DNA from 2 places in the Camelimonas sp. FR25 genome. Region 1 is predicted to be linked to the other one. Evidence: riboswitches for the same ligand, from Rfam matches in the RefSeq annotation. Region 1 holds a riboswitch; the other holds the start of a gene.
The links. Region 1 has a riboswitch for cobalamin ahead of AC6A67_RS04995 (TonB-dependent receptor). Riboswitches for the same ligand answer to the same signal wherever they lie in the genome.
Positions count from the first base shown of each region.

Region 2: it holds a riboswitch for cobalamin, as region 1 does, so the genes downstream of both, AC6A67_RS01120 (TonB-dependent receptor plug domain-containing protein) here and AC6A67_RS04995 (TonB-dependent receptor) in region 1, are expected to answer to the same signal.

Region 1 is NZ_JCAWFG010000036.1:112,501-117,705, forward strand. It holds gene AC6A67_RS04995 (TonB-dependent receptor) at 1-2,045, opposite strand, end outside; cobalamin riboswitch at 2,168-2,390, opposite strand; gene AC6A67_RS05000 (LysR family transcriptional regulator) at 2,544-3,470, opposite strand; gene AC6A67_RS05005 (ABC transporter substrate-binding protein) at 3,788-4,963, shown strand; gene AC6A67_RS05010 (branched-chain amino acid ABC transporter permease) at 5,188-5,205, shown strand, end outside.
Region 2 is NZ_JCAWFG010000017.1:8,807-14,011, reverse strand. It holds gene AC6A67_RS01135 (ATP-binding protein) at 1-877, shown strand, start outside; gene AC6A67_RS01130 (response regulator) at 840-1,766, shown strand; gene AC6A67_RS01125 (hypothetical protein) at 1,831-2,172, opposite strand; cobalamin riboswitch at 2,426-2,625, shown strand; gene AC6A67_RS01120 (TonB-dependent receptor plug domain-containing protein) at 2,746-4,731, shown strand; gene AC6A67_RS01115 (ABC transporter substrate-binding protein) at 4,973-5,205, shown strand, end outside.

The DNA of each region.
Region 1 (5,205 bases):
TTGCCGAGCCGCTGCGGCACATTTGGCGGGGTGTTGCCGGAAAAATCGCCGCCGGCCTGGACAAAATCATCGTAGCGCGCCTGCAGCAGCGCGCCATTGGCCTCCAGCCGCAGACCATAACCGAGATTGATGGCCAGCGACGCCTCGAGCCCCTGGGCCGATTGCTGGCCGATCTGCCGCACGATGGTCCGGTCGAGCTGGTCACGCGCCAGCAGGTCCTTCTTGACGATGTGATAGCCGGCGAAGGTCGCCTCGCCACGCCCGCCGAGGAAGCTGAGCTTGACGCCCGCCTCATATTGGTCGCCACGCGGCAGCCTCAGATCCTTCTGGCTGTCGGCCAGCGACAGGATGTTGCCGACCGGATCGGTTGCCTGAGAATACTGGGCGTAGAAGGCGAGGTCCGGCACGGGCGTAAACACCACCCCAGCGCGCCAGTTCACCGAATCGAGCGTGCGGGTAAAGCTGGCGCCGGTCGATGGATTGTCGCGCAAAAGTCGCGGCGCATCGTAACGCACGCCAGCCACCACGGCCCATTGCTCATTCAGTTTCAGCCGGTTGTCGATGAACACGGCGTATTGATTTGTGGCGCTGTCCAGCGTGGTTTTCAGCGCATAAGGCCCGAAAAATCCTGGGGCGAAGCCCAGCGGCGCGACGCTGGAAGCGCCGGCATAGGGCGAATTGTTGGTGTTGCGAAAGCGGATGTGATTGAGCTCAAACCCCAGCACGGTTTCATTGGCCATGCCAAAAATATCGCTGCGCAGGGTCAGGTCGTTGCGCGTCCCCACCTGCTCCAGATCATGGCGGATGGCGATGTAATCGCTGCGATTGATCCGGCCGGTGGCGGGGCGAAAGGCGTAGCTTTCCACATTGCGCCAGTCGCGGCCGCTGCTGATGTGGTAGATGCGACTGCTCAGCTCAACGCTGTCAGAGGCGACAAGGCGCGTATGCAGCTGGGTGAAGCTGTCGCGGAACCGGTTGAGGCTGTCGGCGACATTGTAGTTCTGCTTGCGCATGGCGCCAAGCACGCGGCCATCGACCAGCGGCGTGCCGAAATAGCCCGACGGCTCGCTGTAGCCGCTGTCATGCGACAGGGTTATGTGCAGCCGTTCATTGAACTTCCAGCCGAGCGCGCCAGACACGGCGAGGCTTTTGGCGTCGCCACGCTGCATCCAGCCCTGGCTGCCCCGCCCCGAGACATCCAGCGTATAGGCGAAACTGTCGCCAATCGGCCCGGCGCTGCCGGCGGCGAGGCCATACATGCCGTCTGAGCCAAAGCTGGCCTGGGCCTCATTGCGCCGACCTGTAAACAATGGCTTGCGCGGGATGACATTGATCGCGCCGCCAATGGCGCCCTCGCCATACATCACCGAGGCCGGGCCACGCAGCACCTCCACCCGCTCCACCGTCCAGGTGTCGAAGGGGAACGTCACCGTGCCTGAGCCTGGATAGAGGCGGACGCCGTCGTAAAGCCGCGTCACCGAGCCGAGGCCGGTGAAGCCGCGCATGGCCATGGAGGTTCCGCCATTGCCCGGCGCGCCGAGGAAGCTGACGCCTACCGCATCCTGGGCGATGGCGCGATTGAGATCGGTCTGGCCACGATCGCGCATGGTCTGGCCGGAGATGATGTCGACGCTGGCCGGCGTCTCCATCGGCGTCATGGTCAGGCGGCTGCCCGCCTGGGAGGGGACGCGGAGGTTGGGGCCGCCGCTGGGCGCGCCCTGCACCTGGATCGGGTCCAGGCTGACGGTCGGCGCTGCGCCGTCAGCCGCTACGCTTTCGGCGCGGGCCTCAACCACCAGCGCCATCGCGGCGCAAGCCGCGAGACCCGTTGCAAGCCCGGTCGCAAGTCCGGTCGCCAGCCCGGCTGACAATACGGGCGCCAGCGCCGGGCTGGCGACGGAGTCGCGCAAGCGCGCCTTCGACGCCACAGTGGAGACAAGGCCGGGACGTTTGTCGATGATAGGACGGGCGGCGAACGCACGGGCGAATACAGGCTGGCGGACAGCCAGGGAAATCCGGACAATTCCGGACGCAAGGGAGAACATGAGCACACTGCTCCAGCGGCGCGAGTTACCGTCACCGCGAGCAGTCGAAACACCTATCCCCGATCAGGTGGATGCGGCTGACGATCTGCCTTCCATCGGGACACCCCGCCCAATGTGCACGCGCGTGACTACGGCTGACGGCAGGTCTCCTGACTCTCGGGTCATCATCATTCACCGCCTTCCCGGGGCCGCAAGCCCAGTGGCGTATGGGTGAACAACTCGCCGATTACAGTTGCGGGGGCAGTCGCAGAATTGGCGCGTCATGCCCCGGCCACGCCAGCGCATTACGTCCTCACTGCGTTCCCTTTTGATCCTTGCAAAGGAACCGTCGGGCCTATGGGTAGTCCGCGCGCACCGGCCGGTCAATGGCCTTCACGCCCGGGCCATCCCGCGGCCGTGCGACAGCTATGCCTGCATTTCGCCTTCAATGCAATGTTGTAACATTGCATTTCGCACCGTTGACGCCAGCCGCTCTTGCCAACCGCTCTTGCCATCCCCTCAGCGGGCCAGCAGCCTGGCGCGCCAGGCGCCGGCGTCAACCATATCGGAGATGACCTGAGCGAGGACACTGGCTACGGCTTCACTGCCGCGAATATTCATGCTGCGCTGCGACACCACCACCGACAGACGCCAGGATGGCGTCGGGTCGGTGATGGCGATGGCTTGCATGGCGCCCGCGGCCAGTTCTTCGCTGAAGGCGAAGTGTGGCATCACGGCGATGGCGCCCTCCTCACGCACCATGCGACCGATGGCCGGCAGGCTGTCGCAATCCACGGCGTCCAGTTCGAGATCGCGCAGGGCGGCGGCGCGCTCCATCACGGCGCGCAACACATTGGGCCGTCCCGGCAGCACCACCGGATGCGTCAGCAATTCCGCCATCGACACGGCGCCGGTGGCGGCGAGCGGGTGTTGCGGCGCGGTGATCGCCATCAGATCTTCGGCGATCATCTCGGTCCACGCCACATGTTCGAATGGCTTGTGATTATACAGCAGGCAGACGTCGAGCCGGCCCTGTTGCAAGTATTCGTCGAGAAAACTGGTCATCGCCTCCACAAGGTGGATGGTCACCTGCGGGCAGGCGGCGCGCACGGCGCGGAGCAATGGCAACGACAAACCGCGTCCCGCCGAAGCGGGAAGGCCCACCGAGACCCGGCCCGAGGGGGTGAGCGTATTGGCCCGCACCACGTCGCGGGCGCGCTCGACTTCCTGCAGGATACGGATGGCGTGATCGTAGAGTTGCTGCCCCTTGTCGGTCAGCGCCACGCCCCGTGCATGACGCACCAGTAATTCCGCACCGAGATCCTGCTCGAGGTTCTTCATCTGCTGGCTCAGCGACGGCTGCGCCACGCGCAGCACTTCAGCTGCCCTGGACAGACTGTTGTTCTCCGCGATCTGTACAAAATATTTCAGTTGCCGAAGGTCCATGCGGCACTGTCACTGCCGCAGGGGAATGGAGCAATGCGCATATTTGTTCACGGCGCCCTGGAATCGGTCATGCGACGCGCCTATGCCGCTTACGGTAGCATTATCACAGCAGTTACAGTGACATTGGCGCATCATGGCCACATAGAATTTGCCTATATTTTACAAGCATAGGCGCAGCCTATGGCGTCATCGGAAATTCGTCTTTGCCAGCCATGCATTTAATTCACTAGCGTTCTCTGCGGAGTGGGAGCGTGCACAGGCACTTCGCCCCGCCTGTTCAATATATATGGAGAACAGCAGTGACATTTCGCAGTGTTATCCGCGGCCAGGGTCTGGCTGCAACGGCCTTGCTTTGCCTGTCGGCTGGTCTCGCCCAGGCGGCCCAGAAGCCATGTATCGGCAATTCCAACGCCGTCACCGGCCCCGCTGCCTTCGGCGGCGCCGCCGTCAAGATGGGCGCGGAAACCGCCATTGACGAGATCAATGCGGCGGGCGGCGTCCTCGGCGAAAAACTCAAGTTCATCCAGTATGACGACGCGGGCGCGCCGCCGCGCGGCGTCGACAATGTGCGCCGCATCGCCCTGGCCGACAAATGCATCGCCGTACTCGGCGGTTATCACTCCACGGTCACCGTCGCCCAGGCGGAGCCGGTCAATGAAATCGGCATTCCGTTCATCGGCGTGCTCGCCGCCAATACCAAAGCAATCGAGAACGGCGCCAATCCCAATTACATGTTCCGTGTCTCGGCCAAGGACAAATGGGTGGCGCGTTACCTGGTTGAGCAGGCCATCAAGCAGTCAATGACCGGCAAGATCGCTTTCTTCTATGAGAATACCGGCTGGGGCAATGGCGCGCTTCCTGACGTGAAGGACGCCATGGCCAAGGCCGGCAAGGAGCTGGTCGCCATCGAGACCTTCAACTGGAACGATCAGGACATGTCGCCCCAGGCCATGCGGGCCCGTGACGCTGGCGCCGACGTCGCCCTGTTCTGGGCGCTCGACCGCGAAGGCAACCAGCTGCTGCGTTCGATGGACAAGGTCGGCTTCAAGCCCGCCGTCATCGGCGCCTGGGGCATCGCAGGCAATCTTGGCGAGCTGGCTGGCCCGCTGTCCAATGGCGTGCAGGTCATCCAGACCTATACCTTCATGGGCGACATGGACCCGAAGAAGAAGGCGCTGTGGGAGAAGATCCAGAAGAAATATGGCGTGAAGGATCCGTCTGATCTGAAGATGCCCTCAGGCGTCGGCAACGGCTATGACGCCGTCTACATTCTCAAGGCCGCCATCGAGAAGGCCGGCTCGTTCGACTGGAAGAAGGTGCACGAGGCGCTGTACGACGTGAAGCTCGACGGCCTGGTCGCCAAATATGACCCCGCGTTCGACAAATCGAACCCGGAGCGCCAGGACGCCATTCTGCCAGACTACTACAAGCTCACCGCCTGGCATGACGGCAAGCTGCTGCCTGTTGAGCAGACCCCTTACGCGCAGAAATAAACCGCGCGCTTTCGGCAGGCGGCGGAGATCGCCGCCAGCCCCTCGCGTCGCTCACAGCCTGCGCCCCAACAACGGCGCAGGCCCACGCCGCCTGAGAAGGCGCGCCCCGTCACAGCATCGCAACCAGGCGCAATGACGCCGCCGCCGCAGGCCGCTGGCTCCCGCCAGACGGCGCCATGCGTCCGGCGTCGCGCGTGGCCGCCTGCCTGTCGAAGGTCGAAGGCATGACGACAATCCTTCAG
Region 2 (5,205 bases), on a different contig from region 1:
CACCCTCGACAGCGCCCCCGGCCAGGGCGCGCGCTTCACCGTCCGCCTGATGCTGCCCGCCGAGACGCCAGCGGCGGCGGGCGAGGGCGAGACGCTTGCCGCCGTGCTGGCGGCGCCAGACCTGGCTCTGGCAGGCGCGGGTGGACCGGTTGAGGTGTTGGCGGTGGATGATGATCCGGCGCAGATCCGGCTGATGCGCGCCCATCTGGAGCCGCTCGGCTTCGTCGTGCATGCCGCCGCCAGCGCCGAGGCGGGCCTTGCGCTGCTCGACGAGGTGCAGCCGCAGCTGTTCCTGCTCGACATCGATCTGCCAGGCATGGACGGAACGGTGATGGCGCGGCGGCTGCGCCAACTCGGCCATGTAGCGACGCCGGTGCTGTTTATCACCGGCCATGCCCGCGAGGCCGATGTGCAGGGCGAAGACGATGATCAGGCGCCCGACGGCGTGCTGGTCAAGCCGTTCCGGCTCGACGATTTGTCGGCGCGCATTAGCCGCTTGCTGGCCCCGGACGCATTGGCGCGACGCAATGAGGCGAACGCGGCTGGGCGACCGGCTGGCGCGCCACGGCCCAACGCCGCGGGCGGCGCAGCTGCCGGGGCTGGCTCCGTCGGTGCTGACGCCGACGGCGCTGACGCGGCCGCGCCCGTCGTCACTGTGCGGCGACCGCCATCCGCCGCTGAACTGTTGCGCCTCGCCGAAGAGGGGCGCGCCACCGCCTTGCGCAAGGCGCTGGCGAATCCGCCGCCGTGGCTTGAACGCGCCGCGCTCGACCGTATCCGTGCGGCGCTCGACGTCTTCGACCTGCCCGCCATCGCCCGCCTTCTCAGGGAACGACGCCATGAACCAGCAGGACCTGATCGTATTGGTCGTCGATGATGACCCCGCCGCGCTCAGCGCCATTTGCATGACGCTGGAGCAGGCTGGCTGCTCGACCATCGTCGCCCGCGACGGCGCCAGCGCGCTCGATGTCGCGGCGCGGGTGACGCCGGACCTGATCCTGCTTGATGCGGTGATGCCTGGGCTGGATGGCTTTGAGACCTGTCGGCAATTTCGCCAGGGCGCCCATGCGGTGGATGCGCCGGTGATCTTCATGACCGGGCTCAGCGAGCCGGCGGACATCGTGCGCGGCCTTGAGGCTGGCGGCGTCGATTATGTGGTCAAGCCGGTCAATCACGAGGTGCTGCTGGCCCGCATCACCATCCATGCCCTCAACGCCCGCCGCATGCGGCTGGCCTCGGGGGCGCTCGACCAGTCCGGGCGCTCGGTGTTCGCCGCCCGCGCCGACGGCCAGGTGGTGTGGGCCAGCCATGGCGCGGCGCAATTGCTCGGCGGGGACAAACCGGATGACGCCCCCCCAGGCGCTGCGGTGACTTTGACCCTGCCTGGCCCGGCGCTGGCCTGGCTGGCGGCCGTCGCCGGACGGCCAGTCTCGGAGGCGCCGACGCTGCGCTACCGCGACCGGCGTTTCAGTTGCCTGGGTCGTGGCGGACGCGGCGAGATTATCATTCAGGCTGTGGTCGATCATGAGGGCGATGACGTGGCGCGGCTGCAGGCGCGTTTCGGCCTGACGACGCGCGAAGCCGAATCGCTGCTGTGGTTGACCTTCGGCAAGACCAATCAGGAGATCGCCGACATCCTGGGCATGGCGAGGCGCACGGTGGACAAGCATCTGGAGCAGGTGCTGGGCAAGCTCGGCGTCGACAACCGCACCGCCGCCGCCCTCGTCGCCGACCGCTTCCTCGACCACGCCCGCCATGCGGCGTGACCCTTGGCGGCGTGACCCTTGGCGGCATGGCCTTGCGCTGTGTCGCCATGGCGGCGGGCCCCAGCTACGGCGCAGGCTGGCCTGCTGACTTTTCTTGTGAGGCGCAGAAGACGTGGATGCCCGTGACGAGCACGGGCATGACGGCGGTGGGTGTGGTCAGGTTGGCCGTGGACAGGTTGGGTGTAGTCAGGCTGGGTGTGGTAAGATTGGCCGTGGTCGGGTTGGCTGTGCCGGCTGTGCCGGCTGTGCTGGGTGACCTGGTTGTGGTGGGTGTGTTGCACGTGCTGGTTACGTCGGCCGTGCTGGTGGCGTCGCCGCGACCTTGGCGCGCGAAGTGATGGCGCGAGCGCCAGCGCATCGCCGGTTCGTCAAAAACCACCACCCCAAAACCACCCCACGCCGTCATGCCCGTGCTCGTCACGGGCATCCACGTCTTTGCGGCGCACGTCCCGGTGCGGCCGCCACCCGCTAGCGCAACAGACGCCGCCAACGCGCGCCGAACCGACACAAATATGCAACTGCCCCCGCACAAAAGCCTGCCGCCGCCGCCTCCTGCCGCCTTCTTGCCGACGCCCACTGGCGACGTCATCCGCCACGGCCTAAGGGGCGCCGCCAGCGCCCGTGCCGCCTTGCCCGCATTGACAAGGCCCATGGCGCGGGCCTAAGCGGGCAGGGACGGTTCCTTGTAAAGGATCAAAAGGGAATGCAGTACGGATGGCCCGCCATCTGGATCTGCAGCTGCCCCCGCAACTGTGAGCGGCGAGTTTGCGTCAACAAGCCACTGGACGACCGGGTCCGGGAAGGCGGCGCTGAACCACGACCCGCGAGCCAGGAGACCTGCCGTCTGTCGTGGTCACACGCGAACCCAGGGAGCGGGGGCTTTCCGGAAGGGGACGGCTGACGCATGCGTGGTGGCGACGTCAGCAGAAACCTTGCTCGCGGTGACGTGTCACGAGGCGTCCCGCCGGGGTTTTTGTTTATGTCGTTCCAACGCTCCTCCATCCAGCGCGCGCGCTCTTCCCAGATGGTCGCCAGTCTGATCGCAGGCTGCTCGATCCTGGCGCTGTCCACCGCCGTGGCCCAAGGTCAGCAGTCAGCCCGGCAATCAGTCCAGCAAACGGGGGCCAGCGTCGCCGCAGCGCCGGCTGAGGTGCAGCTCGACACCATTTCGGTATCGGCCAATCTCACCCCCACCGAGATGTCGAAGGTCGGCAGCGCCGTCACCGTCATCACCGCGCAGCAGCTGGAACAGCAGCAGATACGCTTCGTCGCCGACGCGCTGCGTCAGGTTCCCGGCGTCGCCGTCAACCGCAGCGGCCCGGTCGGCAAGCAGACCCAGGTGCGGCTGCGCAATTCCGAGGCCAACCAGACGCTGGTGATCATCGACGGCGTGGTCGCCAATGATCCGGCGGCCGGCTCGGAATATGATATCGCCAATCTGCTCACCGAGGATATCGAGCGCATTGAGGTGCTGCGTGGCCCGCAAAGCGCGCTTTATGGCTCGGACGCCGTCGGCGGCGTCATCAATGTCGTCACCAAAAAGGGCGCGGGCAAGCCGAAGCTCTCCGTGCGCCTCGACGGCGGCTCACGCCAGACCCTGAACGGCGGCGCCAGCCTGAGCGGCGGCGACGAGCGCTTCAATTACGCCTTCGGCGCCAGCGGCTTCAGCACCAATGGCTTCTCGGTGGCCGACCGCCGCAATGGCAATTACGAGCCCGACGGCTATCGCAACGCCACCGGCAACGCCAAGCTGGGCTTCAGCCCCAATGAATATCTCGAATTCAACCTGATGGGCCGCTACACGCGGTTCTTCAACAAGCTCGACGGCTACACCGGCGGCATGGGCGCCTATGACACGGATGAGGATGGCCGCGGCACGCAGCTGTTCGGCCGGGCTGAGGCGAAGCTGAAGCTGTTCGACGGTCGCTGGACCCAGGCGGTCGCCACCACCTACAACGACCAGGCCTCGCGCTACCGCTGGGACCGGCTGCCGAATGGCGAGACGCGCGGCGTGGTCAATGGCTATGAGTACAAGACCAGCCTGCGCTTCGACACGCCGGCCTTCGTCGACGCCAGCCACATCGTCACCTTCGCCGCCCAGCGCAAGGAAGAGCGCTACCGCGCCGATAACGCCTGGTCCAATGTCGACAACCGCATGAATTCCAACGCACTGATCGGCGAATATCAGGGCACGTTCCGCAATCTCACTGTCACCACCAGCCTGCGCCGCGATCTCAACGACCGCTTCAGCGACAGCACCACCTGGCGCGTCACGGGCGCCTATCGCATCGACGAGACCGGAACCAAATTGCGTGGGTCGTATGGCACGGGCGTCAAGAACCCGACCATGGCCGAGCTGTTCGGCTATTCCTCGACCTATCGCGGCAATCCCAATCTGAAGCCGGAAACGGCGCGCGGCTGGGATCTTGGCGTCGATCAGGAGATCTGGGGCGACAGGGTGGTGCTCAACGCCACCTATTTCAACCAGCGCATCAGCGATCTGATCACGGGCGCCGGCTACACCTCGGTCAATCTGCCGGGGACCTCGGCGATCCAGGGCGCGGAGATCGGCCTCACCGTCAAACCACTGACCGGCCTGACCATGGTCGGCTCCTATACCTATACCGATGGCGAAGACTCTGAGGGCAAGCCGCTGCCGCGCCGGCCGCGCAATATGGCCAGCTTCAACGTCAATTATGCCTTCCTCGACAACAAGGCCAACGTCAATGTCGGCGTGGTCTATAATGGGCCGCAGAAGGACTTCGCTTACGACGCCTTCTATAACCAGAGCCTCGTGACCTTGCGCGCCTATACGGTGGTCAATGTCGGCGCCTCCTATCGCCTCAATGACAACGCCGAGTTCTACGCCAAGGTCGATAACCTGTTCGACAGGCGCTATCAGGAAGTCTACAGCTACGGCGTCGCCGGTCGCACGGCCACGGTCGGCGCGCGGATCACCTTCTGAAGCCGGCGGTAGGGCGATGAGCATGAGCGCCAGCAGCATGGGCAGGCCGCGACAGGGGCGCTACGCGCTCAAGGTAGCGGCTGGGCGCCTGCTTGCGCCATTTATGCCCCCGACTTGCAAAGCCGCGACGTTCAAACCCGCTACCTGCCTGGCCGCAGGTATTGTCGCTTGCCTGCTTCTAAGCTACGCGCCGGCATCGGCCGGGCAGAAGGACGCGGCAGCGGGCTTCAGCCAGATCCATATGGGGGAAGCGGACCGCGCGGCATTCCGCGCTCCGCCGCGTCGCATCGTCTCCATCAACATGTGCGCCGACGAGCTGGCGCTGCGGCTGGCGCGGCCTGGGACGCTGATCTCCATATCGCCGCTGGCGCTGGAGAATATCGGCTCCAATGTCGCTGCGCTGGCGCGTGGCGTGCCGGTCAATCGCGGCGCCACCGAAGAGATCGCCGGCCTCAAGCCTGATCTGGTGGTGGC